Regions from separate parts of the Methylosinus sp. is20ea genome, predicted to be linked through region 2. Evidence: predicted binding sites of a transcription regulator. Region 2 holds the regulator's gene; each other region holds the start of a gene.
What was found. Region 2 encodes LexA, which represses DNA repair genes until DNA is damaged. Its sites were predicted from a motif close to TGTTCNNNNTGTGTTCNG; they were not measured.

Region 1: AC6IY7_RS13350 (YifB family Mg chelatase-like AAA ATPase) is a predicted target of LexA. The motif match lies at 4,786-4,803, and genes of this name have one in related genera.
Region 3: AC6IY7_RS02980 (PA0069 family radical SAM protein) is a predicted target of LexA. The motif match lies at 6,180-6,197, and genes of this name have one in related genera.

What each region holds. Positions count from the first base shown of each region.
Region 1 is NZ_AP046088.1:2,843,335-2,852,874, forward strand. It holds gene AC6IY7_RS13340 (OmpA family protein) at 1-1,206, opposite strand, end outside; gene AC6IY7_RS13345 (ATP-binding protein) at 1,329-3,089, opposite strand; gene AC6IY7_RS13350 (YifB family Mg chelatase-like AAA ATPase) at 3,172-4,710, opposite strand; gene AC6IY7_RS13355 (lytic murein transglycosylase) at 5,162-6,001, shown strand; gene AC6IY7_RS13360 (hypothetical protein) at 6,071-6,724, opposite strand; gene AC6IY7_RS13365 (Bax inhibitor-1/YccA family protein) at 7,098-7,871, shown strand; gene AC6IY7_RS13370 (DUF2794 domain-containing protein) at 7,933-8,349, opposite strand; gene htpG (molecular chaperone HtpG) at 8,844-9,540, shown strand, end outside.
Region 2 is NZ_AP046088.1:2,585,591-2,595,130, forward strand. It holds gene AC6IY7_RS11960 (metallophosphoesterase family protein) at 1-898, opposite strand, end outside; gene AC6IY7_RS11965 (cupin domain-containing protein) at 962-1,411, opposite strand; gene AC6IY7_RS11970 (OFA family MFS transporter) at 1,423-3,138, opposite strand; gene AC6IY7_RS11975 (LLM class flavin-dependent oxidoreductase) at 3,517-4,515, shown strand; gene AC6IY7_RS11980 (DUF433 domain-containing protein) at 4,703-5,356, shown strand; gene AC6IY7_RS11985 (DUF5615 family PIN-like protein) at 5,377-5,751, shown strand; gene lexA (transcriptional repressor LexA) at 5,915-6,619, shown strand; gene AC6IY7_RS11995 (AsmA family protein) at 6,888-8,768, shown strand; gene AC6IY7_RS12000 (hypothetical protein) at 8,982-9,398, shown strand; gene AC6IY7_RS12005 (ABC transporter permease subunit) at 9,411-9,540, opposite strand, start outside.
Region 3 is NZ_AP046088.1:666,873-676,412, forward strand. It holds gene AC6IY7_RS02945 (hypothetical protein) at 1-293, shown strand, start outside; gene AC6IY7_RS02950 (TOBE domain-containing protein) at 456-944, shown strand; gene AC6IY7_RS02955 (winged helix-turn-helix domain-containing protein) at 859-1,275, opposite strand; gene AC6IY7_RS02960 (xanthine dehydrogenase) at 1,364-2,176, opposite strand; gene AC6IY7_RS02965 (cupin domain-containing protein) at 2,403-2,738, opposite strand; gene AC6IY7_RS02970 (site-specific DNA-methyltransferase) at 2,785-3,969, opposite strand; gene rnhB (ribonuclease HII) at 4,130-4,738, opposite strand; gene AC6IY7_RS02980 (PA0069 family radical SAM protein) at 4,817-5,998, opposite strand; gene AC6IY7_RS02985 (sensor histidine kinase) at 6,254-7,024, opposite strand; gene AC6IY7_RS02990 (hypothetical protein) at 7,000-7,203, opposite strand; gene AC6IY7_RS02995 (hypothetical protein) at 7,534-7,983, opposite strand; gene AC6IY7_RS03000 (ATP-binding protein) at 8,176-9,540, shown strand, end outside.

The sequences.
Region 1 (9,540 bases), 260 kb from region 2:
GAGGCGATGCGCGCCGGGCTGGCTCAGCACGAAGCCGCCGACGAGCCCGGCCGCCGCGCCAATGGCCGCCGCCGCGGCCGGCGACACGCGCGGTCCGCCGCCGTGAGGCGGAGCCGGCGGCGGCGCCCCATAGGGTGCGCCCGCCTGGGGCGGCGGCGCGCCGTAAGCTCCGCCGGCCTGCGGCGGGAGATGCGGTGGCGCCCCAGCGGCGTCGGGAGCGGCGCCGGGCGGGACAGCGCCGGGCCCTCCCGGTGGCAGGAAGCGCCCGCCGGCGCCGGCGGGCGGCTGGCCGGCGTGATCTCCGGCGGGCCCGCCGGGGGGAGCGCCATTGGGTCGCGGCCCGGCTCCAGGCGGGGGCGCGGGAAGGAAATTGCCGCCTTGCGTCGGCGGGGCCGGCGGTTGGCCGTGGGGCGCCGGAGCCTCGGGTGCGGCGCCTGCGGCCGGAGCCGGATGCGGTCCGCCGAGATGAACGGGAGCGCCTCCGGGGGCGCCGCCGGGGGGCGGCGCTCCCGGAGCAGCGGGCTGCTGTCCGCCTGCGGCCGGCGCGGCCGGGACGCGCGCAGGCGGCGCGCCCGCGGTGCCCTGGCCGTTCTGGGTGGGAAGAGGAGGCCGGCCGGCCGGAGGAGCCCCGCCGAGCGTCGGCGCCGGGCTCGCGGGCGCCGCGGCCGGGTGGGGCGTCGGAACCGCGGCCGGCGTGGGAGCAGGAGCAGGAGCAGGAGCCGGATGCGGGATCGGCGCTTGCCGAATCGGCGCGGCCTGTTGCAGCGGATGGAGGATCGCCGGGCCGGGCGGCGCGGCGGGCGCGCGGAGCGGGGCGACCTCCTGCGGGGGCGCGGCGCGCAGCTGCGGGCGCGGCATGGGCGGGGCGCCGGCTCCCGGATAGGGAGACGGGCGCGGGCCGGGCTGCGGCGCGAGCGGCTGATGCATGGGCTCAGGCTGCTGATGCATGGCGGGCGCCGGTCCGGGCGCGGGTCCCGGATGGAAGGGCGCGGGGCCGGGAGCGGGGGGCCGGGCCGTCGGGGCAGGGGCGGGCGCGGGTCGCTGTGGCGGTTGCCGCTTCTCGTGATTCGGATCGGCCCCCTGCGGCGCGGCCTGCGCCAGCACGATGCCTTCGCCGGCCGCGGCCGGCCCGACGCCGGCTTGCGGGCCGAGCGCCAGCGACGGAGTCATCAGCCCCGCGAGCAGCAAATTCTTTCGTCTCGACATATGGTTCTCCACGACCAGGGCGTCAGTGTTCGCAATCCCCGCGCTCCTGTTGTGCCAAAAGCGCGGGGCGAAATTTTTTCTTTTTTGTGGCTGTGGCGAAGCGCGGCGCAGGATCGGAAGGGTCAGATCGCCTCGCGGGCGCCGTCCGTGCGGCGGCGAGAGCCGTCGATCGCCTCGAGGATCGCCGCCGACAAAGCGTCGAATTCCACGGGCTTCGTCAGCAGGAAGTCGACCCCGGCCCCGCGCGCGGCGCGCTCGTCCTCCTCGAGCGCGCTGGCGGTGAGCGCGACGATCGGGCGTCGTCTCGCGCCCATGCGCGCCTCCTCCGCCCGAATCAGGCGCGTCGCCTCCAGCCCGTCGAGCTCGGGCATGAACACATCCATCAAAATCACGTCGAAGGGCCGCATGCGTCCGGCGATCGCCGATCGCGCGAGCTCGACGGCGCGCGCGCCGTCCTCCGCGCGCGTGACCAGCGCGCCGAGCTTCTCGAGATGGCGGCAGACGATCAGCGCATTGACGTCATTGTCCTCGGCGACGAGGACGCGCCGTCCCGAGAGCGTCGGCTCCGGCGCGACGAATCCGGTCCCGTTGCGCGTCGGCGGCGGCGCCGCCGACAGACGCTCGACGAGCGAGGCGGCGCGCACCGGCTTCACCAGCCAGCCGTCGAAATGACGTAGCGCCGCCTCGCCGAAGGCGCGCCGCTCCATGGGCGAGAACATCAGGAACACGCGGCCGGCGCCGGCGCGCCGCGCCTCGTCGGCGAGACGCTCGGTCGCCGCCTCGCCGAAAGCGCAGTCGACAACCACGGCGTCGAAACGTCCCTCCCGCTCCTCGCCGAGACGGCTCGCGCCGCGCGTCTCGTCCTGCGCGATCTCGGTCTGCGCGCCGGCGCCGCGCAGGATCTCGGCCATGAAGGGCCCTTCGAAGATCGTCGGCGAGACGATCAACACGCTCGAGCCGGCGAGCGGCCGCTTGCGCTCGCGCGCGCGATCGTCGAAGAGCGCATGCGGCCCGCGCGGCAGGGTGAAGACGAAGATCGCGCCCGAGCCCGCGCTCTCCTCGATCTCCAGCCGACCGCCCATCAGCCCGGCGAGATGGCGCGAGATGGCGAGGCCGAGGCCGGTGCCGCCGTGCCGGCGCGTCGAGGAGCCGTCGCCCTGCTCGAATTCCTCGAAGATCATCTCGCGCGCCGCCGGCGCGACGCCCGGCCCGGTGTCGGCGACGCGAAAGACCAGCGCGCCTCGCGCGTCGCGCTCGACCCTGAGGCCGACGCCGCCGCTCGCGGTGAAATTCACCGCATTGCCGGCGAGATTGACGAGCACCTGGCGCACGCGCGCGGCGTCGCCGCCGACGGTCTCCGGCGCGTCCGGCGCGATATAGCTCGCGATCTCGAGATGCTTGGCTTGGGCGCGCGGCGCCAATAGCTCCACCACGCCCTCGACGAGCGGCGCCAGCGCGAAAGGCTCGACCTCGAGCTCGATCTTGCCTGCCTCGATCTTGGAGAAGTCGAGAATATCGTCGATGAGCTGGGCGAGCGAGCGGCCGGAGGCGGCGATCGCGTCGACATAGCTCGCCTGCTCGGCGTCGAGCCGCGTCGCCGCGAGCAATTGCGCGAGGCCGAGCACGCCGTTGAGCGGCGTGCGGATCTCATGGCTCACCGTGGCGAGGAAGCGCGATTTGGCCTGGCTCGCCGCCTCGGCGCGGTCGCGCGCGGCGGCGGCGGCGCGCAGCTCCCAGATTTCGTCGCGCAATCCCTCGAGCTCGGTCTCGACCGCGCGCCGCCGCCACGTTCGGCGCGAGCGCAGAAACCACAGCCAGCCGGTCGCGGCCAATGCCGCGAAGAAGGCGAGGGCGACGTAGGCGCAATCGGGGAGGGGAGGCATGCGGAGCGTCCAAAACCATTCGATGACGGGTTATTCCACGGCAATAGAGAGAAAAGTATGAATTGACGGGCCGAGCGCAAGCTCAGGCGGCCGCGCGCGCGCCGGCGGAGCCGCCCCGATAGGCGAGAGCTTCGGCGAGATGGCGGCGCGTGATCGCATCCGAGCCGTCGAGGTCGGCGATGGTGCGGGCGAGCTTCAGCGCGCGGTGAAATCCGCGCGCCGAGAGCGCCAGACGCTCGGCCGCCTCGCGGATCAGCGCCGTCCCGGAGGCGTCGAGCGCGGCGGCTTTTTCGATCACGCTCGCCGGAGCGCTCGCATTGGTGGTGGAGCCGGCGAGCCCGAGCTTCTCATAGCGCCGGCGCTGGCGCTGGCGCGCCGCGGCGACGCGCGCCGCGACCTCGGCCGAGCCTTCGGCCGGAGGGGGCAGGACGAGATCGGCCGCGGACACGGCGGGAACCTCGATCCGCAGATCGAAACGGTCGATCAGCGGGCCCGAGAGCCGCGCCTGATATTGCGCGACGCAGCGGTCATTGGGCTGGCGGCGGCATGCGAAGCCCGGGTCGAGCGCATGGCCGCAGCGGCACGGGTTCATCGCCGCGACGAGCTGGAAGCGGGCCGGATAGACGGCCCGGTGATTGGCGCGCGAGACGGCGACCTCGCCGGTCTCCAGCGGCTGGCGCAGGCCGTCGAGCGCCTGCGCCTGGAACTCCGGCAATTCATCGAGGAACAGAACCCCATTATGGGCGAGCGAGATCTCGCCCGGCCGCGCGTGCGAACCGCCGCCGACCAGCGCCGGCATGGAGGCGGAATGATGCGGCGCGCGATAGGGGCGCCGATCGGTGAGCTCGCCGCCCGCCAGCTCGCCGGCGACGGAATGGATCATCGAGACTTCGAGCAGCTCGCGCGGCGACAGCGGCGGCAGAATGGAGGGAAGGCGCGCCGCCAGCATGGATTTGCCGGAGCCGGGCGGCCCGTTCATCAGGAGATTATGGCCACCGGCCGCCGCGATCTCCAGCGCCCGCTTGGCGCTCTCCTGGCCCTTGATGTCGGCGAGATCCGGGAGGTCCGCGGCCGCCGCGCGCACGGCGGGCTCGGGCCGCGCGAGGACCTGCGTTCCCTTCAGATGATTGACGAGCTGGATCAGCGAGCGCGGCGCGATCACTTCCATCTCGCTCGACGCCCAGGCGGCCTCGGGGCCGCATTGGCGCGGGCAGACCAGCCCATGGCCGCGCATATTGGCGGCGACGGCGGCGGGCAGCACGCCCGCGACCGGCGCGATCGCGCCGTCGAGCCCCAATTCGCCGAGCACCGTATAGCCGTCCAGCGCGTCCGAAGGGATGGCGCCGATCGCCGCCATCACGCCGAGCGCGATCGGCAGATCGTAATGGCTGCCCTCCTTGGGCATGTCGGCCGGCGCGAGATTGACGGTGATGCGCTTGGCCGGCAGCGCCAGGCCGGAGGCGATGAGCGCCGCCCGCACCCGCTCCCGCGATTCGGCGACCGCCTTGTCGGCGAGGCCGACCAGGGTGAACACGACATTGCCGCTGGCGATCTGGACCTGAACATCGACCGGCTTGGCTTCGATCCCCTCGAAGGCGACCGTCGAGACCCTGACCACCATGGCGAAAGCTCCGAGCCGAGCAAAAATCGGCTTAACGCAAACAGGGCCATAGTAGATGCGGCGCCGCGCCTCCGCAAGAACAATATGAGAACGAAATTTCGCCGCGCTTCGGCAACGGCCCGCTAACCGGCGCGAGCTAGAGTCTTTTCATGTTCGATGCGATGGAGCATGAAAAGACTCTAGCTCTTGTTTTGACGCGTTTCCAACGCCGAACCGGTGCCCACTTCGGCTGGAAACGCTCTAGGCTCTTGTTTTGACGCGTTTCCAAGGCCGAACCGGTATCCACTTCGGCTGGAAACGCTATTGTCTACGCCGGGATTTCAGGCTCGATATTTTCGAGATTTGCGAAAGCGGCGCCATGGCGCCGCCGCGCTCTCGTGACAAAAGAGCGCGGAAACGGGCTTCGCCCGAGAGCGAAAGCGGGCTGCGCCCGAAGGATGGGAAGCGCGAGATGTCTCAAACGAATCGAATGAGGACGGCGCTCGGCGTCGCGGCTCTGACCTTGGCGCTGGGGCTCGCTCCGGCGAGCGCGCGGGCGGCCGAATGCGGGCGCAACGGCGAGGGGTTCGACACCTGGCTCGACGGTTTCCGGCGCGAGGCCGCATCGGCGGGAATATCGAAGACGGCGATCGATTCGGCGCTCGGCGACGTGTTCTACGACCGTTCGGTGGTCTCGCACGACCGCGGTCAGAAAGTGTTTCGCCAGACCTTCGAGCAATTCTCGGCGCGCATGGCCAATTCCTTCCGCGTGAGCAAGGGGCGCTCGCTGTTGCTCAAACATGCGGCGCTGTTCAAGCGCATCGAGCAGAAATATGGCGTGCCGGGGCCGGTTCTCGTCGCGATCTGGGGGCTGGAGACGGATTTCGGCTCCTATCTCGGCAATTTCCCGACGATTCGCGCCTTGGCGACGCTCGCCTATGATTGCCGCCGCTCGGAAAAATTCCGCGCCGAACTGCTCGACGCTCTGCGCATCGTCGAGCGCGGCGATCTCGATCCCGCGCAAATGCGCGGCGCCTGGGCCGGCGAAATCGGCCAGACGCAGTTCATGCCCTCGTCCTATCTGAAATTCGCCGTCGATTTCGACGGCGACGGCAAGCGCGATCTCGTTCACAATACGGCGGATGTGCTCGCGTCCACGGCCAATTTCCTGCACGGCTACGGCTGGAAGCCGGGCGCCGGCTGGGACGAGGGCGAGCCGAATTTCCCGGCGCTGCTCGAGTGGAACAAGGCGAAGGTCTATTCCAAGACCATCGCCCTGCTCGCCGACAAGATCAAAGGCGCAGGCGACTGACGGAGCGCCCCGCGATCTCGAATGACGCGCGCGTCGTTTTGGCGATCCGCGCTTCGACGTCGGCGAATCTTATTCCGCGGGCGCGGCGTCGGCCGTCTTCATCGGATGCGTCGGCCTGTGCCGCAGATAGATGAAGAACATGGCGATCACGGCCGTGCCCATCAGCAGATACAAGGGCAGCGTGCGCATGAAGCTCATGCCCACGGAGAAGGGGAAGCGCGACACCCAGCGCTCGCCATGCTCGCCGGTGACCGTCACTATGCCCACGAAATAGCCCGCATCCGGGAAGTCGTGCTCGAAATTGATGGTGCCGGTCGGATAGGTGCGCGGGCCGCGATAGGCGACGGTCACCGCATTGAGGTCGGCGTTCTCCTTGTCCTCGCTGCCGATGTCCTTGACGATCCTGATCTCCACCGCCATGTCGCGCAGCTCGTCCTGCTCGGCGTCGAGCGCGATGATGGTGTGGCCGGTCGCTGGAATATCCTCGCAGAATTCGTTTTTCGAGGCGTCCGGCAGATAGCCGGTGAAATTCATGATGTCGGGGCCGATGAAGAGTCGGCATCGCCCTTCGGCGGAGCCGAGCCGGCCATGGGCCGAGGCGGGAGCCGCCGCGGCGAGGAGCGTCAGCAGCAGAACGAGGAGAACAGGCGGAGCGGAACGTGTCGCAGAGCGCAGAATTCCATCGAACGACCGCCAGAACGGGACAAGACCGCTGTCGGACATGATGATTCCCCCATGGGCCATTTGTTGCGGGCCTCGTTCCGTGGGCGCCTTCGCTCCGACGACGAAGCGAGAGCCGGATCGGAAGACCCGGTCGCTCGCCGCCCGCGACAATGCGGCATGTTAGCGCATTCTCCGGGGGCGGCAAGAGCGCGAGCGGGCTCGGCTTTTTTCCGTCGCGTCGAATAGGTTTCGGGCGTGGGGCGGAATGCAATACTGCGAGTTTTGCTTGCGGCTTGTTCGGCGTGGCGCGGCCTTTGCCGGATTCGGCCCGCGGACTCTTGTTTTTCCGCGGGCGGCGCGCCATATTCGCCGGCAAGGACCGCGCCGATTGGCCGGATAGACCGGGCCGCGCGGCCTTTTTCGAGAGGATGCTATGTCCAATTTCGACCGCAACACGAGCTTCGGCTACCGGGGCGGCGTCTCCAGAGCCGGCACGGCCGAGATCGACCAGGGCCTGCGCGCCTATATGCTCGGCGTCTATAATTACATGGTCCTGGGTCTCGGCGTGACCGGCGTCGTCGCGCTCGGCACTCATATGCTCGCCGTGGCCAAGGAAGGCGGCCGGCAGGTCGCGCTCACGCCTTTCGGTCAGATGCTGTACACGAGCCCGCTGAAATGGGCTGTGATGCTGGCGCCGCTGGCTTTCGTGTTCTTCCTCGGCTTTCGCGCCGACCGCATCTCCGCGGCGACGGCTCGCAACCTGTTCCTCGCCTTCTCGGCGGTGATGGGGCTGTCGATGTCGTCGATCATGATCGTCTTCACCGGCGCGTCCATCGCCAAGGTGTTCTTCATCACCGCGGCGGCCTTCGGCGGCCTCAGCCTCTACGGCTATATGACGAAGCGCGATCTCTCGGCCTTCGGCTCCTTCCTGGTGATGGGCCTGTGGGGCCTCGTGCTCGCGAGCCTCGTCAATCTGTTCTTCCAGAGCAGCGCGATGCAGTACGCCTTGTCGATCCTGTCGGTGCTGATCTTCGCGGGCCTCACCGCCTGGGACACGCAGTCGATCAAGGACGGTTATTATCAGAGCGCCGGCTATGGCCATGAGGTCGTGGCGAAGCAGAGCATTTTCGGCGCTCTGTCGCTCTATCTCGACTTCATCAACATGTTCCAGTCGCTGCTCTACCTCTTCGGCGAGCGCAACGACTGACCGTCGAAGCGACGGGAACAACGGACGAGAAGGCCCCGCTGCGGCGGGGCCTTTTTCTTTGTCAGTCGCGCACCAATTCGAGCTTTTTCTGCAGCACGGCGATGACGCGCGCGAGCTCGGGGCCGCGACGCATCACCAGGCCGCCGGAGGCGACGACGCAGAAGGCGCCCTGACGGCGGCCGAGCTCGGGATTTTTCTCGATGCGATAGAGCGGCGACTCGCTGGCGCGGCGAAAGACGGAGAACACCGCTTTGGTCGGGGAGAAGTCGATGGCGTAGTCGCGCCATTCACCCGCCGCGACCTTCGAGCCATAGAGATCGAACAGCAGCCGCAATTCGCGTCGGTCGAAAGACACGAGCGGGGCGGTTCTGCTCTCGGGCGCGGTCTTTGTCCGTTCCGGGTCGTTGGTCGCGCGGCCTGCCACGACGGCGAGCAGGCCGCGCCGCCGGCTGGGTTCGGTCGTCTCCGTCTCGCTCATGCCGCTGTCCCCATCTCTCGCGGCATGATCGCGCGGCAATGGCGCGAGGGCAAGACAAAGATGACATTCAGGCGACGATCGGCGCGGCGCCAAAGGTCAAATTTCACATTTTCGCCAATATCGAGCCCCTTGTCCGCCAAAGGAGCCGACCAATATCTAACGTATTGCCTCGACAGGCTCGGAAAGTGGTTTTTCCGGATTTCGTCAGCCCCCCAGCCCCCCGGAAGGGCGCTTTTCGAGCAGCGTGAGTTCGTGGCGATGGACGGGCCGGCCGGGCGACGCTCGGGCGGCCCGTCTTGTTTTTGCGAGTGGCGCATCGTTTTCGCTTGTCGCGCATCGCGCCAGTCCCGGCGGCGACGCGTCCCGGCAGTCTTGCAACTTTGCCGATGATCTCCGATATCATGCCTCGCGTCCCGCTCGAGGCGGCTCGACGGGCGCCATTGCCGATCAATGACGATCTCTATATCCCGGCCAGTGCCCGCGCGCCGTCGGCCATGCTTCCATTTGCGGGAAGCGGCGCGTGCGGCGGAGCCGATAGAAAAGCGGAGACGACGCCCGTGAACGATCACGCCGAAACACATACGATCGACGCAGCCGAGCGCAGCGATTACGGCTTCCAGGCCGATGTCGCGCGGCTCTTGGAGCTGATGACCCATTCGGTCTATTCGGAGCGCGACATTTTCCTGCGCGAGCTCGTGTCCAATGCGGCGGACGCGATCGAGAAGCTGCGCTTCGAATCGGTGGCGAATGAAGCGCTGGCGGCGCAGGCCGGCGCGCCGCTCGTCACCATTGCGGTCGACAAGGACTCCCGCACGCTGAGCGTCACGGATAATGGCGTCGGCATGTCGCGCGACGATCTCGTCGCCGCGCTCGGCACTATAGCGAGCTCCGGCACGCGCGCCTTTCTCGACGATCTCGAGGCGAAAGGCGGCGCCGAGCAGGGAAACGCGGCCATCGGCGGGTCGCTCATTGGACGCTTCGGCATCGGCTTCTATTCCGCCTTCATGGTCGCCGATCGCATCGAGGTGGCGACGCGTCGCGCGGGTTCGTCCGAAGCCTTCCTATGGACATCGGAAGGCAAGGGCTCGTTCCAGATCGCGCCGCTCGCTCTCGATGCGGCGCCCGCGGTCGGCACGCGCGTGACGCTGCATCTCAATTCCGCATCGGACGAATTCCTCGAGCCCTATCGCA
Region 2 (9,540 bases):
CGACGCTCTCCCGCGCGAGTCCGCCGCGCGACGGAATGCGCAGGCAGGGAGTCGGCCGGGGGAGGGGAACGTGCTCGATCGTCGTCTGCGCGCCGTCGATGGCGACGATGGTCACGCCGTGACGATAGTCGATCTCCGTCTTGGAGAGCGGAAACAGCGAGCCGGAATAGCGGATGCTCTCACGGCCGATCGCTTGCGGCCGATGCAAATGGCCGAGCGCGACATAGGCGACATCCGGCGGAAACACGTCCGGCGGAACCGCATGCTCGCCGCCGACGAGAATGCGGCGCTCGGCGCCTTCCGATTCGAGGCCGCCGGCGACATGCAAATGGCCGGTGACGATGAGCGGAGCCGCGCCGATGCGCGCCCGCGCCGCGCCGATGAGCTCGCCATAGAGCGCACGCACGGAGCGCACGACCGGCGAGCCCGCGCTCTCGCCTTCGAGAACCGGCAGATCGGCGGCGCGCGGATAGGGCACTGCGAGGAGATACGCCTCGATCGCGCCGGCGGGCCCGCGCAGCGGCACGAGATGGACGTCGGCGTCGATCTCGCCATTCTTGCGCGCGATCGTGCCGACGCCGGCGACATTGACGAGATCGAACAGAGCGCGCGGCGCTTCTATGCGGCCGGCGGGATCGTGATTGCCGGCGAGGAGGACGATCGTCGCCGCGGGCAGGGCGGCGCGCAGCTCCTTGAGCGTGTCATAGAGGAGCTTCTGCGCCTCGGCGGACGGGTTGAGGCTGTCGAATATGTCGCCGGCGACGATCACCGCGTCGACGCGGCGCTCGGCGGCGATGGCGACCAGCGCGCGCAGAACCTTGCGATGCTCCGCCTCGCGCGGCCAACCCTGGAGCTGCGCGCCGAGATGCCAATCGGCCGTATGGAGGAGGGTGAGCAGCTGCCTATCCTTCGAGTCTCGGTGGTTTGCTCTACCACGAAGACCGGAGGGACACGAAGCAAGTCAGCGCTGCGGCGGCTTTGGCCACAGGCTGGCGCCGGAAGGGCCGACGCCGGTCTCGAGCAGCAGGACCTCGCCGTCCTTCGCCCAGCCGAAATGGACGGTTTCCGCCGGCACGACGATCGAATCGCCGGGCCCGAGCGCGCGCAACGATTTCTCGTCGAGCTCGCCGCCGACGCCGGCGTAGAAGCGGCCGGAGATCACCGTGACGACGCGCGCGTCGGGATGGGTGTGCGGCAGCGATCTCGCGCCGGCCGCATATTTCACCGACAGCGCATAGAGCGCGCCGGGCTGCGTCGCCGTGCCGCTCACCGGCGCGGCGAAGACGCCCGAAAACAGCGGCACGGGCGCATATTTCAACTCGCTCTGCAGCACGGCCGGCGGCGGACCGTCGGCCAGCGCCGCGCCGGCCCACAGGGCCAGCGGCGCGAAGAGGAGAGATCGCGCCAACATGCGTCCCCCGCTCAGTGGAACAGCACGAAAGTCTTCTGCAGCGTGATCGACACGCCCCAGGCGAGCGGTATGCCGACGGCGGCCCAGGCGGCGAGGAGCACGATGCGCGAGTCGCCATTCTGCAAGGCGGCGGCGCGGCGCGCCTCGGCCGCCGCGGCTTCCGCGGCCTGCCCGTCCTCGACATAATCCTCGAAATCGGCGTGCGGCTCTTTTTCCTCCTGCACGATGGCCGCGACGGTGGTCTTTTTCTCGGCGGCGACGTCTTCGTCGGTCATGAACAGCTTCTCGGCGACCGGCCGCACGGCGAGATCGCAAATGAGCCCGACCACGAGCAGGCCGGCGAGAATATACATGGTCTGATTATAGACCGCGTCGCGCGCCACGCCGTGGTCGATCTGATAGTCGCGAATGTAATTGACCAGCACCGGACCGAGCACGCCCGCCGTCGACCAGGCGGTGAGCAGACGGCCGTGAATCGCGCCCACATAATGCGTGCCGAAAATATCCGCGAGATAGGCCGGAATGGTCGCGAAGCCGCCGCCATACATGGACAGGATCACGCAGAAGAACAGCACGAAGAGCACGATATTGCCATCATGCGCGGCCCAGGGCGCGGCGGAATAGAGGAAGAAGCCGAGGATGAAGAAGATGGCGTAGGTCGTCTTGCGGCCGAGCACGTCGGACCAGGTGGCCCAGAACAGACGCCCGCCGATGTTGCAGAGGCTGAGCAGGCCGGTGAAGCCGGCGGCGATGGCGGCGATCTTCGCCTTTTGCACGGCGTCGAGGCTGGAAAAGCCGGTGTCGAGGCCGATGAGCTTGCCGCCGAACACTTCCTGCAGCATGGGAGAAGCCATGCCGAGCACGCCGATGCCGGCGCTGACATTGAGCGTCAACACCGCCCACAGCAGCCAGAATTGCGGAGTCTTCCAGGCGACGTTCAAATGGACATGGCGATTGGTCACCATTTTATTGGCGGCCGTCGCCGAGGGCGCCCAGCCCTCCGGCTTCCAGCCGTCGTGCGGCACGCGATAGCCGAGCGAGCCGCCCACCATGAAGACGAAATAGATCGCCGCCATGGTGACGAAGGTCTGCCACACGCCGACGGAGCCGGGCGTCGCATAATAGGCCATCAGCTTGTCGGCGAGCGGCGCGCCGATCATCGCCCCGCCGCCGAAGCCCATGATCGCCATGCCCGTCGCCATGCCGCGCCGGTCCGGAAACCATTTGATGAGCGTCGAGACCGGCGAGATATAGCCGAGGCCGAGCCCTATGCCGCCGATGACGCCGGAGCCGAGCCACAGCATCCAGATCTGATGCAGATAGACGCCGGCCGCCGAGATCAGCAGGCCGCCGCACCAGCACACCGCCGCCGCGAGGCCGGCCTTGCGCGGTCCCGCGGTCTCCAGCCAATGGCCGAATATGGCGGCCGAGGAGCCGAGAAAGACGAAGAACAGCGTGAACGTCCAGCCGAGCATGCTGATCTTCCAATCGCAGCTCGTCGCGACGATGCTGGCGAAAAAGCTCATATCCGCCGGGCAGGCCTTGGGCTCGGCGCCGCCGACGGCGCGCGACAGCGGCAGCCAGAACACGCTGAAGCCGTAAGCCATGCCGATGCACAAATGCACGGCGAGAGCAGCCGGCGGCACCAGCCAGCGATTGAAGCCATGCGCTGCGATGGAGCGCTCCCGGCTCAGAAAATGCCGGGATGGCAAGGCGGCTACCGACATGAAATCCTCCGAAATCCAGCGCGCCCTGCGGGCGGCGTCGTGAGCGAACCGAAGCGCCGCCCCCGAGCGGCGCTCGCCATTCCTCGACAATGCCGACGGCGACGACTTTTTCAACTCTCTCTATCGGAAAATCGCCACAGCGACGACCATCGATCAATATCTATTTCCCGTCGCTTTATTCGATTCTTCTATTAGCGCCTATCCGACGGAATGGACAAAGGCTTCTCCAATCTGACCAAAATTCGCACGAAACGCCAATGATTTTGCGCTTGCGGGTGGGCGTCGCCGTCCATATCCTGTATGACGATATATAACTGCCGTATATAGCCACGCGCGGCGCGCGCTCCGAGCGGCGGCGCGCATCTCGAGAGCATCGCCATGCGGTTCGGCGTCTTCTGCACTTACGAAAATCCACAGCAGGATTACGCGCTCTGCTTCGAGACGCAGACGCGCCTCGTGCGTCATGCGGAGGCGCTCGGCTTCGAGGAGGCCTGGATCGCCGAGCATCATTTCGAGCCGGACGCCGTCTGCCCCTCCATTCTCGCGCTGCTGTCCTATCTCGCCGGCGTGACGACGACGATAAGGCTCGGCTCGGCCGCGGTTCTGCTCGCCTTTCGCAATCCGATCCAGGTGGCGGAGGATGTCGCGACGATCGATCTTCTGTCCAAGGGGCGGTTCGAGTTCGGCGTGGCGCGCGGCGGCCCATTCGAATTGCAGAACCGGCATTTCGGCGCCGGCAAAGATCAGGCGCGGGAGATGACCCTGGAGGCGCTCGGCCTCGTCAACCGCCTGCTCTATGAAGACAAGGTGACGTTCACCGGCGCGCATTACGAGGCCAATGGCCTGAGCATCACGCCGCGCCCGTTGCAAAAGCCGATCCCGACCTATCTCGCCACGACGACTCCGGGGGCGATTCGCTATGCCGCGCGCAATGGCTTCGGCGTGATGGCGGGCCCGCCTTTCCCGATCGAGCAGATTACAGAGACGCTGCGCATCTATCGCGAGGCGGCCGGGCCGGAGGGCGATCCGCGCTTCACACTGGCGCGCTTTTATTTCGCGGCGCCGCGACGCGAGCAGGCGCTGGCCGAGGCGGTTCCCTTCTTCGCCCGCTTCGCCGAGCGCATGCGCGGCAATTTCGCCCGCCAGGACGGGGCGGCGCCGCCTTCGCTGACCGAGGAGGGGCTGCTGCAGCGCTCGCTGATCGGCGATTTCGACGAGGTGGCCGAGAAGATCGCCGCCTATCGCGAGGAGACGGGCGCGCGGTCGATCTTGCTGAAGCCGATCTCGCGGGATGCGGAGAAGAATTTGCGCTCGCTCGAGGATTTCGCGCGGCATGTGCGGCCGATGCTGGGGGTGGAGGCGGCGGCGGCGCAGTGAGGGGGATTTGAGTTTGGTGTGGACTTGACCCTATTTCGAGAGGCGTCGCGCGAACTCGCGTTCTCCGAGACGTATGATAGGGGACGCTGGACATCTCGTGAATGTCGCGCTTTAGCTGGCGCCCGATCATGGTTCGGCTGTCGTATTTCTATCTTTTGTGATCTATTTAAACGCGGTAGGGTGCTTTATGGCTCAAAAACCGCACGATGAGATCGTTTCGGCCTTTACGGAGGAGCAGGCGTCCCGTCTTACCGGGATCACCGTGAACCAACTCCGTTATTGGGATAAGACGCGACTGTTTTCCCCGCAGTTTGCGGCCGCCGATCGGCGTGCGCCATTTAGTCGCGTCTATTCGTTTCAGGATATCGCTGCCTTACGAGTGCTGAATGTGCTCACAAAGCAGTATTCCGTGTCTGTGCAGCATCTTCGCGAAGTGGCAAAAAAGCTGTGCGCGATGGACAATGGCGCTTGGGCTCGAACAACTCTGTATGTTCTCAAGCGGAAAGTGAATTTTGTGGACCCTGCCGACGGGAAGCAAAAAGAGATCGTGAGCGGGCAATATGCGATTGGAATACCGCTCGAAAAAGTCGTTTCTGACACCAAGCGCGACGTGCAGCAAATGTCGGAGCGCTCTTCTTCGATGATCGGGATGGTGGAGACGCATCGCCACGTCGTTAGTAATTCTCCGGTAATCGCTGGAACACGAGTCCCTGTGAAAGCGATCAAGAGCTTTGCCGACGCTGGATACACCGTCGAGCAGATCCGATCTGAATATCCGACGCTTATGAGAGAAGACATAGAAGCTGCAATTTCCTACAAGTCGAAAATCAAGGCCGCGTGATAGAGAAGAATTGCCTACGTTTGTTCCTCGACGAATGCGTGCCGGACGGCGTCGGGCGCGTCTTTTCTGATGCGGGGCACCATGTGATCTTTCTTCGAGAAGCGGGCGCGCGAGGCTCGCCAGACCCACTTGTTTGCACATTAGCGGAGGCAAACGCCGCCATCCTCGTGAGCCTCGACGGCGATATGAAGCAACTCGCGAAAGAAAACGGGATCAGCAAAAAGCGATTTATAAATCTGAGCCTTATCAAATTTTCCTGTGAAACCGTGAAGGCTGCGCAGCGCGCCGTTGACGCGATGTCGGTGATCGAGCACGAATGGCAACGAAGCCGAGGCCACGAAGGAAGGCGCGTTTTCATCGAGATTTATCCGGGAACGATCTCGATCAAGCGGTGAATTTGCCTTGGCGCTTGGCCGATACGGGGACTCGCGACACCACCCTTGCGGAACGCACCGAGAACGCCTATCCTCCTGTTCATGATTTGTTTATGAAGGCGCGCCATCATGCGCGCGCCAGATGGAAGCGCGCCGCAGGCCGGGCGGCGCCGGGGGTTCTCCTATGCTGACCAAGAAACAGAGCGATTTGCTGCGCTTCATCCATGAGCGCCTGAAGGAGACCGGCGTGCCGCCCTCCTTCGACGAGATGAAGGACGCGCTCGATCTGCGGTCCAAATCCGGCATTCACAGGCTCATTCTCGCGCTCGAGGAGCGCGGCTTCATTCGTCGTCTGCCCAATCGCGCCCGCGCGCTCGAGGTGCTGCGCCTGCCCGAATCGGCGACCCCCCGCGTCGCCGCGCGCGGCGGCAAATTCTCGCCCTCCGTCATAGAGGGCGCGCTCGGCCGCATGCGGTCGGTCCCGGCCGGGGAGCCGGAGTCCGATCAGCAGGTGGCGATCCCGGTCATGGGCCGCATCGCCGCCGGCACGCCCATCTCCGCGCTGCAGAGCCGCAGCCACACCATCAATCTGCCGCCGGACATGCTCGGCGGCGGCGAGCATTTCGCGCTCGAGGTGCGCGGCGATTCGATGATCGAGGCCGGCATTCTCGACGGCGACGTCGTCGTGGTGAAGAAGCAGGACACCGCCGACACGGGCGATATCGTCGTCGCCCTCATCGACGAGGAGGAGGCGACGCTGAAGCGCCTGCGCAAGCGCGGCGCTTCAATAGCGCTCGAGGCCGCCAATCCGGCCTATGAGACGCGCATTTTCGGGCCGGATCGCGTACGCATCCAGGGCCGGCTGGTCAGCCTTCTGCGCAAATACTGAGGTCGGGCTCGCCGCCACGATCTCGCCGCCCTTTGCGGCCATGTTCCCGGCCTCGCGCGCTTCTCGCGCGCGGGCCTTTTCGCGCGGCGGACAAGCGAATAAGGCGTGTCTCGAGCGTATCGCGCCTCGCGTAGGGGCGCGCGCTGCGTCGCCCGCGGCTCTTGCGGCCGCCCCGCCTCTTTCTGCATGGACGCCCGCCTCTTTCTGCATGGACGATGGAATGTCGCACTCGACCGGCCCAATGCGCGAACTCGAAGGATCGAAGCCCATGGCCGTCGGCCGCCGTCTGCATTTCGCGCGCCCCTCGCGCCGCTGGCTGCTGGCGCTCGGCGCCGTCGCGGCGGTGGCGCTCGGAGCCGCGCTCGCGCCCTGGACCTTCTCCACCAGCGCGCTGCTCGAGGAGATTTCCGGCCAGCTCAACGCCTCTTCCGGGCTCTATATCGCCGCCAAGGGGCGCTCGACCTTCTCGCTGCTGCCGCGCCCGCACATCACCATCGACAGCATCGCCTTCGCCGATCCGACCGCCGCGCTCACCATCGAGGCCGAGCGGCTGCACGGCAATGTGCTGCTCCTGCCATTGCTCGCCGGCCGGCTCGAGATCGCCGACGTCGAGCTGATTCGCCCCTCGATCGAGGTCGATCTCGACCGCAAGCCGATGACCACCGCCGGCGCCGCGGTGCGCGCTGCGGCGGCGCGGCCTTCGACGCCCGCGGCCGAAAAAGCGGACCGCGCGCGGCTCGGCGGCGTCTCCATCGTCTCCGGCGTCGCGCGGCTCAAATATGCCGGCGGCGAGGAGACGCTCCAGGACATAGACGCGACGCTCGACTGGCGCACCGTCGGCTCGCCGGCGACGCTCGACGCGGCCTTCTCCTGGGGCGGCGAGCGTCCGCGCGCCATGCTGTGGGTGCTCAAGCCCGGCGCGCTGTTGCGCGGCGAGCAGACGCCGGTCACTGTGAGGCTCGATTCCGACAGCTTGCGGCTGGAGGCGGAGGGTTTCGGCCAGCTCGGGGCCAAGCCGCGCTACATGGGGCGTCTGAGCGGCTCCTCGCCGTCGCTGCGCCATGCGCTCGGCCTCGCCAAGGTGAGCGCGCCGCTGCCGGGTCCTTTCGAGAATGTGCAGCTCTCCGCCAAGGCCAGCGTCGGGCTGCGCGATTTCCAGCTCACCGATCTGAAGCTCTCGGCCGACGACAATGAGTTCGAGGGCTCCTTCGCGCTGCGCCACGAGGGCGACAAGCCGATCGTCCATGCGACTCTCGCCAGCAATTTCGTGTCGCTGAAGCCGATGATCGCCGATCTGCCGGCGCTCTCCGGCGCGGACGGCCAATGGAGCCGCGACGCTTTCCTACTGCCGGACATTCAGGAGGCTGACGTCGATCTGCGCCTCTCGGCGACGCGCGCCCGCATATTGCGGCTGAACCTGGAAGACGCCGCGCTGTCGCTGCTGCTGCGCGGCGGCCGCCTCGAGCTCGCGCTCGCCGAAGCGCAGGCCTATAAGGGCACGGTGAAAGGCCGCGCCACTTTCGCCGCCAATGCGGCGGGCGCCCTCGAATTCCACGGCAATGGGCAATTGACCGGCGTCGACGCCGGCGCGCTGGCCTGGGACCTCGCGGCGCGGCCCGATCTCGGCGGCGCGCTGGACGCGACCTTCACGCTCGACGCGACAGGCGACAATGTCGCGCAGATCATGCGCGATCTCGACGGCCGCGCCAGCCTCTCCCTGTCGGAGGGCGAGGTCGGCGGCATAGATCTCGAGCGCGCGCTGCGCCGCATCGACAAGCGGCCATTGTCGAGCGCGATGGACATTCGCTCCGGCCATTCATTGGTGGACCGCGCCAGCGCGACCATCAAGATCGTGAAGGGAACGGCGAACATAGAGGATGGCCAGGCGCATGGGCCGGGCTTCTCGCTGGCCTTCGCCGGCCAGACGCGCATTCCCGAGCGCAGCCTCGCGATGAAGGCGCAGGCCAATGAGGCGGACGCCGCCGGCAAGCCGCGCGAGAAGGGCGTGCAGATCGGCTTCGATCTCTCCGGCGCCTGGGACGATCCTGTTTTCGCGCCGGACGCCGCCGCGCTGATCAAGCGCAGCGGGGCCGCGGCGCCGCTGCTGCCGCGCGTCGAGCCGGAAGGCGGCGCGGCGAAGGAGAAGTGAAGCGCGCTGCGGGCGCGCCGCCCGCGCATTTCTGCTATAAGCGCGACATCCTTCGTCCATTTTCGGGGGGAAGCGCGTGAGTGATGAATTTTTTCGGGTCGTCTGCTCGACGGCGAGCGCATTCTCTGGTCGGGGCGGCCGGCTCATGGCCTCTCGCTGCGCGGCCGCGACGTTTTTCTCATCCCGTTCAGCCTGTTCTGGTGCGGCTTCGCGGTGTTCTGGACGATTTCCGTTGGTCAAGCCAATGCGCCTTGGTTCTTCCAGGCGATTGGCGGTCTATTCGTTTGCTTTGGCCTCTATTTCGTCGTGGGGCGCTTCCTATTCGACGCTTGGCTGCGGAGCGATCTGCGCTATGCGATCACAAATCTGCGCATATTGATCGCGCGACCGGAGCCTTTCGGCCGATTCACGGCGCTTTCGCTCGATCGGCTTCCAGAGGTCGATTTGAGCGAGCGCGTCGATGGGAGCGGCTCGATCCGCTTCGGAGCGCCGGCTCCTTTGTGGGGAAATCGAGGCTGGCCGGATATGACGCCCGCGCTCGATCCGACGCCGCAATTTCTGTTGATCGACGACGCGCGGCGCGTGTTCGATCTCATTCAAGAGAAGGCGAGGAAGAACGCGCCGGCATGATCGGCGCGCGCTTCACCCCGCCCCGCCGCCCTTGGCGCGCCCGCGCGTCAGCAGCGCCGAGGCGCCGAGCGCCGCGGCCACGAAGCCGAGCAGCAGCGTCGATATGGCGTTGACTTCCGGCGACACGCCGAGCCGCACCTGC
Region 3 (9,540 bases), 1.9 Mb from region 2:
CGACCGAAGCCGGCCATGTTGTCGCGAATGTTCCCGCGGCTGTCGAGCCGGTGGAAAAAGACGCCAGCGTCGCGACCGCGGTCGGCGACAGCGTCATCATCATGGTGCGTTTCCGCCCCGATACGACCGTCTGGGAAATCAACGGCCTTCCCGCCCATCTCGACAAGCAGGCCTGGTTCACGCTGCTGTGCAAGCGCGCCGGAGACAAGTTCGAGACGCGCGCCGGCGGCCGCGGCTATTTCCGGCTGACCCGCGAGCAATATGAGGCGATCGCCGCCCGCAATCCGAACTGACGAATCGAGACGGGCGCCGCCGAGCGGCGTCCGTGTCCTGAGCGAGTCCTGTGTCCTGAGCGAGTCCTGCTCGACCCCGGCCAACGGCCAAAAAGCGCGCAAAAGCGCGATTTTCCCTTATGAAAATGTGAGATTGGCGTATTTCTCGCTAGTTCGGCGATCATGCTGGACAAGACGACGCCGCTCTTTGCTCGAACCCATCATTACGTGTCGCTCTTCCCGGCGCGCGTGCTGCGGCACGAGTGGGATATGGGCCTCTCCACGCTGTTTTTCGCCGGCGGGGAATTGCGCGTGCCGCTCGTCGACGCCGCCGTCGGAACCGCGATCGAGGTGGAGATCGACGCGCGCGACGTCTCCATCGCCCTCTCGCGGCCGATGGATGTCTCCATCCTCAATCGCCTTCCCGGCACGATCATCGAGCTGGATTTTCTGCCGCCGCCCTTCACGCGCGCGAGCCTCTCGCTCGGCGGCGCCCGCGTCGACGCGCTGATCACCCATGAATCGGTGGAGCGGCTCGCTTTGGTCGAGGGACTCTCGGCCTGGGCGATGATCAAGACGGTCGCGGTCAGCGGCCGGACGCTCGATCCCGACGAGGCTCCGTTTCCGCGTCAGTGGCCGACTTCTGGTAGGACCAGTCGAGCGCGCCAATGATCTCGTCCAGCGTTCGCTTGGCCGAATTGGCCGCGTGACGCTCGATCGAGCGATAGACGCCCACCAGCCGCTCGCCGAAAGGCGTGATCTCCGCCCCGCCCTCGCGCCGACCGGGAAAGGTCGCCACGACCGGGCTCTCGAAGGTCCGGTTGAGCGCATCCACCGACAGCCAGCATTTGCGATAGGACAGGCCGAGCGCACGGCTCGCGCCGATGATCGAACGCTCCTTGCGCAAGGCGTCGATCAGCTCGAGGTCCGCCGGAGCGAGGACTCCGCCATTGGGCAGCTTCAAAATCACGCCGATCTGCGGCGCGTCAACGTCTGTTCGCATCGTCCCGGGCCTCCTTAAGACGCCGCGATCTGTATCGAACAAAATATAGCTGAAATACGACGGCCCTGTCACATTGAATACAGGAGTGTCAGTGTGCGACGAAAGGCCCCTCGATCGGCGTCGCCTCGCGCTTGGCGAACTCGATGCGGATCGCCCGGCCGACGCCGCTCGCGACCAGCGCCGATCGCTCGTCTATGCCGGTCCATTTGGCGGAGCGCCCGCGCGGATCGATCTCGAGGAGCTTGACCCCGGCGGGAATATGCAGGCCGTCGCGGACGACGCCGCGCAGCACGCCGTCGAGCGGCGCGGTCACCGGCTCGCCGTCCAAATGGCCGACGACGAAATCCTTGAACACGCGGACGCCGATGTCGACCGCCGAATGCCACAGGCCCTGCTTGCGGGAATAGGTGAAGCGCTCCTCGCCGAACTCGCCGAGGCGGTTCGGAACATGGTCGGCGGGCTCGGTCGCGCCTTCTTGAATGATGAGGCCCGCCTGCGACGGCTTGGTTTCGATCGCGACGTCGCAATTGCGGCCGACGGCGAAATTGGGCCCGAGCCCGACCGCGACCTTGGCGAGATGCCGCAGATCGGGCGTCGCCCGATATTTCTGCATGCGCGCGTCGACGAGCGCATGGGCCGTGCGAATGGCCACGAGATCGTGGAACTGCAGCGGCGTCACCGCGACCTTGGTCGTATAGTCGAGGATCTCGACGAGCTCGATCGTCGAATCGGCGCGCTCGCCCGCGACCTCCTCCAGCGTGATGGGCTCGCCATAGAGGCAGTCGTGAAACGACATCTGCCGACGAATGACGGGCGGAAAGGGATCGTGGCTGAGCACGCAGGCCCAGCCGATGCGGTTCATATGCACGGCGACCGCCGAAGCGATCTCATTCGTTCCCAAAATGACGGCTAAAGGGCGCTTCCGCCGCGGCGTCGCGAAGTCGTGTCGAGGGCGCATCGCTCACTCCTGATCTGAGCAACAGGGAAGCAAGCCGCGCGCCAGCGCTCACGCAACATATTTTTTGCTTATTTTCAATAGCTTATAAAAGCGCCCCGCGTCGCGCCACATAACGCACCTATATTGTCACGTATATAACAGTGGCGGTTTCCGACAGTTTGTCGCGCCATCAGGCGCCCTCGGCGCGAAAATGGACGGCGAGCCAGACGGTCGGCAGCGCAGCGTCGGTCCATTCCACGCGATGGCGGCGATGCGCCGCGATCTCGAGATAATCGCCGGGCGCGAGGGTCACGACCTCCTCCCGATCCGAAAAGCGCAGGCGCGCGGAGCCCGCGAGCAGAATCACCCATTCCGATTCGTCCTGGTCGTACCAGAAGCCGGGAGGGCTGGCCTGGCCGAAAGAGACGATTCGCTCGACGCGCACGCCCGGCGCGGCGAGCAGCGGAAGGAATTGCTCCTGCTCGGCCTTCTCGGGCAGATCGACGAAGATATTTTCCGGATGCATGGATCACCCCGCAGCAGGCGCCTCGCCGCGGTATGTCGCGTCGCGACTATTCCGCGGCGTCGCGCAGACGCGCGCGCGCCACCGCGCGCAAATCGTCGATCGGCGCCAGTCCGGCGCCGGATTCGAAATGCCAGAAGGTCCAGCCATTACAGGCCGGCAGGCCCTGGACCAGCGCCCCGGTCTTGTGGATGGAGCCGACGATGGCGCCGATCGCCAGCGCGCCATCGGCGCGGACGACGGCGGTGTGGCGGCGCCGCGCATCGGTGAGCGTCGCGCCGGGGGCGACGAGTCCCGCCTCCACGACGCTGGCGAAAGCGATGCGCGGCTCAGTGCGTTTGGAGGGCGCGGAGGCCACCGCCTCGGCCGGCAGAGGCGAGATCGCGGCGATGCGCGCGCGCGCCGCGGCGGCATAGGCCGAATCGCGCTCTATGCCGAGATAGTCGCGGCGCAGCAGTCGCGCCGCGGCTCCGGTCGTGCCGGAGCCGAAGAATGGATCGAGCACGAGATCGCCGGGGTTGGAGGCGGCGAGCAGGATGCGGGCGAGCAGAGCCTCGGGCTTTTGCGTCGGATGGGTCTTGCGGCCGCTCGCATCTTTGAGCCGCTCGCCGCCGGAGCAGATCGGCAGCAGCCAGTCCGAACGCATCTGGCAATCCTCATTGCCGGCCTTCAACGCCTCGTAATGAAAGGTGTAATTGCGCGCCGAAGCGTCGCGCGCAGCCCAGATCATCGTCTCATGCGCATTGGTGAAGCGACGGCCGCGAAAATTCGGCATGGGATTGTTCTTCCGCCAGACGATGTCGTTCAGGATCCAGAACCCGAGGTCCTGCATGATCGCGCCGACGCGGAATATATTGTGATAGGAGCCGATGACGAAAATAGTGGCGTTGGGCTTCATCGCCCGCCGCGCCGCCGCCAGCCAGTCGCGGGTGAAGGCGTCATAGGTCGCGAAATCGGCGAATTTGTCCCAATCGTCGTCGACGGCGTCGACGACGCTCTGATCCGGCCGGGTAAGCCGGTTGGCGAGCTGGAGATTATAGGGCGGGTCGGCGAAGACGAGCTCGACGCTCGCCTCCGGCAGACTCAGCATGACCTCGACGGTGTCGCCGATGACGACCTCGTTGCGAAGAATCGCGCGCTTCGGCGCGCGAGGCGACCCGAAATTCGACGTCCCAGTACGCGAGACCTTTATCTGGGACTTGGGGCGGGCCGCCCCGACGCGCGCGCTACTCATGAACAATCACCGGCTACGCAACCAACGCTGCGAACAATGCCCGATCGCGGTAAAAGCCGCGTTTAGAGAGCCGGTGCGCGGCTGTCTCTTTTCCGCACGCCTTCGTTAAGAAATCGCAAGTTCACCAGATGTTTACGAAACGTCATGCCGCGCCCGCGGGTCAGCGGCGCGGCTCCCGCAGCGGCGCGAAGCTCATGCGGTGGAAGGGCGTCGGCCCATGGGCTCGCAGGGCCGCGAGATGCGCGCGCGTGCCATAGCCGGCGTTGGTCTCGAATCCGTAATGGGGATAGAGCGTGGCGAGCCGGCGCATCTGGCGGTCGCGCACCACTTTGGCGACGATCGACGCCGCGGCGATCGAAAGAGAGAGCGCGTCTCCCTTCACGATCGCCTCGCCCGGGCAGACGAGCTTCGGCAGGTCGCGCCCGTCGACGAGAACGAAGCCCGGCGCGAGATGAAGCGCGGCGACGGCCCGCGCCATGGCGAGCAGACTGGCCCGCCTTATGTTCAGCCCGTCGATCTCCTCGACGCTGGCGAAGGCGACGCCGATCGCCAGCGCGCTCACGACGATGCGCTCGAACGCCTCCTCCCGCGCCTTGGCCGAAAGCGCTTTCGAATCGTCGACTCCCTCTGGCAAGCGCTCGGGATCGAGAATCACCGCCGCCGCCGCGACCGGCCCGGCGAGCGGCCCCCGCCCGACCTCGTCGACGCCGGCGACGCGCCCGACGCCGTCCCGAAGAACGCGGGTCTCGGTGAGAAAATGGGGAGGCATGCTCGCTCGGCTCGCTCGAAAAAAGGGCTGCTGAAAAAAACACAGCGGCCGGATCGAGGCAATCGATCCGCGACCGCCTCAGAACAGGCTGAGCTGCTCGGCGTCGCTGCGGGGCGGCCGGAACAGATCGGCGCGCAGGCGCGTGCGGGAAAAGCCGAGCCGCGTCGCCGCGAGTTCGAAACGGCGGCCGATCGTCCAGGCGTAGGGCCCCTCGCCCGTCATGCGTTTGTCGAAGGACGAATCATAGAGCTTGCCGTCGCGCGCCGAGCGCACCAGCGAGAGCACATGCCGGGCCTTGGCCGGGACATGGGTGACGAGCCATTCGCTGAACAATTCGCGCAGCTCGCGCGGCAGGCGCAGCATCACATAGCCGGCCTCGCGCGCGCCGGCGGCGTGGGCCCGCGTCAATATGGTCTCGATCTCGGCGTCATTGACCGCCGGAATGATCGGCGCGACCAGAACCGCGACGGGAATGCCCGCCTCGGCCAGCCGCTCGATCGTGGCGAGACGCCGCTCGGGCGAGGCGGCGCGCGGCTCCATCGCCCGCGCCAGCGCCGGATCGAGCGTCGTCAGCGAGATCGCGACCTTGACGAGGCCTTTGCGCGCCATGGGCGCGAGAATGTCGAGGTCCCGCACCACCAGCGAGGATTTCGTCACTATGCCGATCGGATGATCGGCGCGGCTCGCCACCTCCAGCAAGCCGCGGGTGACGCGGTAGCGCTTCTCCAGCGGCTGATACGGGTCCGTATTGGCGCCGATGGCGATCGTCTTCGGCGCATAATTGCGCACCGACAATTCTCGCTCGAGCAATTGCGCCGCGCCCTCCTTGACGAAAATCTCCGTCTCGAAGTCGAGCCCCGGCGAGAGGCCCATATAGGCGTGGCTCGGCCGGGCGTAGCAATAGACGCAGCCATGCTCGCAGCCGCGATAGGGATTGATCGAGCGGTCGAAGGAAATGTCGGGCGAGTCGTTGCGCGTGATGATCGTCTTCGCCTTCTCGACATGGACATTGGTGCGGAATTCGCCGAGCTCCTCGAGGCTATTCCAGCCGTCGTCCGCCTCGACGCGCCGCTCGCGCTCGAACCGGCCGCTCTCATTGGACAGCGCGCCGCGCCCGCGCCGCCGCGTCGGATCGACGATCGAGCTCTCCTCGGACGAAAAATTCACGACCGCGCCGATCGCCTCGCGGCTGCGCTGCGCCGCCTGGCGCCGATCGCTTTGCTCCGACTTCTGGATCAGACGTTTCGCCGAGCTCGCCATGGCGACAATCTCCTTGCCGAGTTCTGGGCCGACTTCTCGCCGGCGCGCCGGCCTCGCTTCGGCTCGCGGACGGCGAGACGCCCATGCGCGACACTGGGGCGCCTCGCTGCCGCGAGCCTCGATGCGACTCGTACAACTCGAGGGGACTTGTTTACTTACGCACGGAACATTTAACGAACAATGGAACATATACGGAACACAACCCGGGTCGTCAAGCGGTTCGACGCTCATCGGCGCGGATCGAATTCTTCGGCGCTACGCCGCGTCCTCGGAGCGCCGCGCGCCGACAGAGCCTTCCATTCGCGGAACATCCACACGGCCCCGCGATCCGCTCGGCTGCGCGACGCTCTTGCGCAGCGCGATCCGAAAGGTCGCGCCGCCGCCGCTCGTCTCGTCCACGCCAATCGATCCCCCCATTTGCTCGACCAGCGTCTTCGAGATCGCTAGGCCGAGACCGGTCCCATTGCTCTTGCTGTCCCGTCGCCAGAACGGCTCGAAGATATGGTCGCGATCGGCGGGCGGAACGCCGGAGCCGTGGTCGACGACCTCGACAGTCGCTGTCGACAGCGCGCGAATCTCGATGACGCCGCCGCGCGGCGCGGCGCGCAGCGCATTGTCGAGCAGATTGGCGACGACGCATTCGAGCGCCCATCTGTCGCCCTTGACGATGGTCGGCTCGCGAGGCGGCTCGAATTCGATGCGCCGCCCGCTCTCGATCACCAGCGGCGTATAATCGGCGACCATGGCGAGAACGATTTCGCCGAGATCGAGGTCCACATCGGCGCAAAGGTCCACATCGTCGCGCATGAAAAATCGCGCGGTCGCCAATAATTGCTCGACGATCGTCTGCACGCGACGAATGTCGCGCTTCATATCGCGACGAAAGACGGCGTCATCGGGATTGTCCGCATGCGCGCGCATGATCGCGATCGGCGTGCGCAGCTCATGCGCCGCATTGGGGGTGAAGCGCCGCTGCGCCGCCATTCCCGCATTGAGGCGCGTCAGCGCGTCATTGACGGCTTCCACGAAGGCGCGATCTCCTCGACGTCGATGCGCTTGTGCAGCGTGTTCACATCGATCGCGGCGACGTCGGCCGCGGCGGAGCGCCGCGGCGCGAGGCTGCGCCTCACGATGATCCAGGCGATGGCGAGAGCGCAGAGCACGGCGGGCGCGACGACCGCGGCGCTGTGCGGCGTGAGAAACAAGGCCGCGACGGCGAAGAGATCGTCCCAGGCGAAGCGATAGCTATACGCCGCGACGGCGCATGCGCCGGAGGCGGCCGGAGCGCGCCGCAGGAAACCGCGCGCGCGTGGATCGGGATCGCCGGGAATCTTGAATTTCAGCGTTACGCGGAAGGCGTGCAGCTATTGGCGCAATATGCGCCGGAGCCGCCCTTTTCCGCCGGCGAGCCGGAGACGGCGCCGCGCGCGGTCACGACGATAATCGAGGGAATGTTCGTCGGCCTGACGCAGGAGATGAGTGAAGCCGGAAGAGCCGCCTTCGCCAAAATGCGCGAGCGCCGACGCGCGTCGCGCTCAGTCGCGCGCGTCGACGATGCGATAGGATTCGTGGCAGGCGACGCAATTGCGCATCAACTCGCCGAGACGCGCAAGCGAGCGCGTCTCGTTCTTGCCTTCCGTGAGGCCCTTCGCCAATTCGTCGAAGCCCTTGCGCATGGGGTGGCCGAAGCTGCGCCATGTCTCCGGAAATTTTGGCCCGAGCGTTGGCGGCATGGCGTTTTCCGCCTGAAAGCGCTGCGCGCCGCGCGCAGCAGCCGCCTCCGCGGCCGCCGCTCTGTCGCCCACAGCGAGCGCCGAGACGATCTGCTCGACGCTCTTTACGAAAAGGCGCATCTGGCCGAGAACGAAAGCCTTCTCGGGCGCCGTCATGGCGACGGCGACGCGCTGATCGGACTCCTCGCCGCGCGCGGCAATCGTCGAAAGGGACAGGCAAAAGGCCACAACCCCCGCTGCACGCCAGCGCATCACGACTCCTTGTCGAACCAACCTATATACTCACAGTATATGTCGACGCCCTGCCGAGCGACAGGCCAAAATCCAGGCGCCGTCGCCGCCACTCTTGTCCACAGGCGGCGCGACGCAGTTGAACGCGCGGCGCGAATCGATATGACTCCGCGCCATGATCTTTCCCTCCCTCACGGCCGGAGGGGCGCCGCGATGACGGCGCCCGCCAAGGTTTCCATCGATCTCGGAACCCGCGCCGACGGCGGCGTCGCGACGCTCGATCTCGAGGAGCTGCTGGCGACACGCCTTCTGGTGCAGGGCAATTCCGGCTCCGGCAAATCGCATCTGCTGCGCCGCCTGCTGGAGCAGAGCGCGCCCTGGGTGCAGCAGGCGATCATCGATCCGGAAGGCGATTTCGTCACGCTGGCCGAGCGCTACGGCCATGTGGTGGTGGACGCGCGCTGCGGCATCGCCGATCTCACGCGCATCGCCGCGCGCGCCCGCCAGCACCGCGTCTCCGTCGTGCTCGATCTCGAAGGGCTCGACGCCGAGCAGCAGATGCACGCCGCCGCCGCCTTTCTCGGCGGGCTGTTCGACGCCGAGCGCGACCAATGGTATCCGCTGCTCGTCGTGGTGGACGAGGCGCAGCTCTTCGCGCCCGCCATCGCCGGCGAAGTGTCGGACGAGGCGCGCAAAGCCTCGCTCGGCGCCATGACCAATCTGATGTGTCGCGGCCGCAAGCGCGGTCTCGCGGGCGTCATCGCCACGCAGCGCCTCGCCAAGCTCGCCAAGAATGTCGCGGCGGAGGCGTCCAATTTTCTCATGGGCCGCACCTTTCTCGACATAGACATGGCGCGCGCCGCCGATCTGCTCGGCATGGAGCGGCGGCAGGCGGAAATGTTCCGCGATTTGCAGAGCGGCAATTTCGTCGCGCTCGGGCCGGCCATGGCGCGCCGCCCGCTGCCCGTGCGCATCGGCCCGGTGGAGACTTCCGCGCGCAATGTCAGCCCCAGGCTGCTGCCGCTGCCGGAAGCCGGCGCCGACGACGCGCATCTCATTTTCACGCCCGGCGCCGATGAGGCGCGCTTCGAGGCCCCGCGCCGGCCGCCGCCGCCCGCTCCGACCGCCGATGTGCTGGCGCGTCTCGCGCGCAGCGCGCCGCCGGCTGCCGAGCCGCCGCCGAGCATTTCGCCCGAGCAGCGTCAGGCCGCGATCGATTCGGCGCTGCGCGAGATTTTGGCCGACAGCGACGCCAATTTCCGCACCATCGCCGTGCTCTATCAGGATTTTCTGGTGCGCTGCCGGATTCGCCGCATCGGCGGCGAGCCCTTGAGCCTGCCCGCCTTCCGCCGCCGCCTCGCCGTGGCCCATGCCGGCATAGAGCTCGCCGAAGCCGAGTCCGAGGATTCGCCCTGGGCCGAGGTGCTCGCAATGGCCGGCGCGCTGCCGGAGGATATGCAGGGTGTTTTTCTATCGCTGGCGCGCGCGGCCTTCGACCGCCGCCCCTGCCCTTCCGACGCCGATGTCGCCAGCGCCTATGGCACGCGCTCACCCGGACGGGCGCGGCGGCTGCTCGCC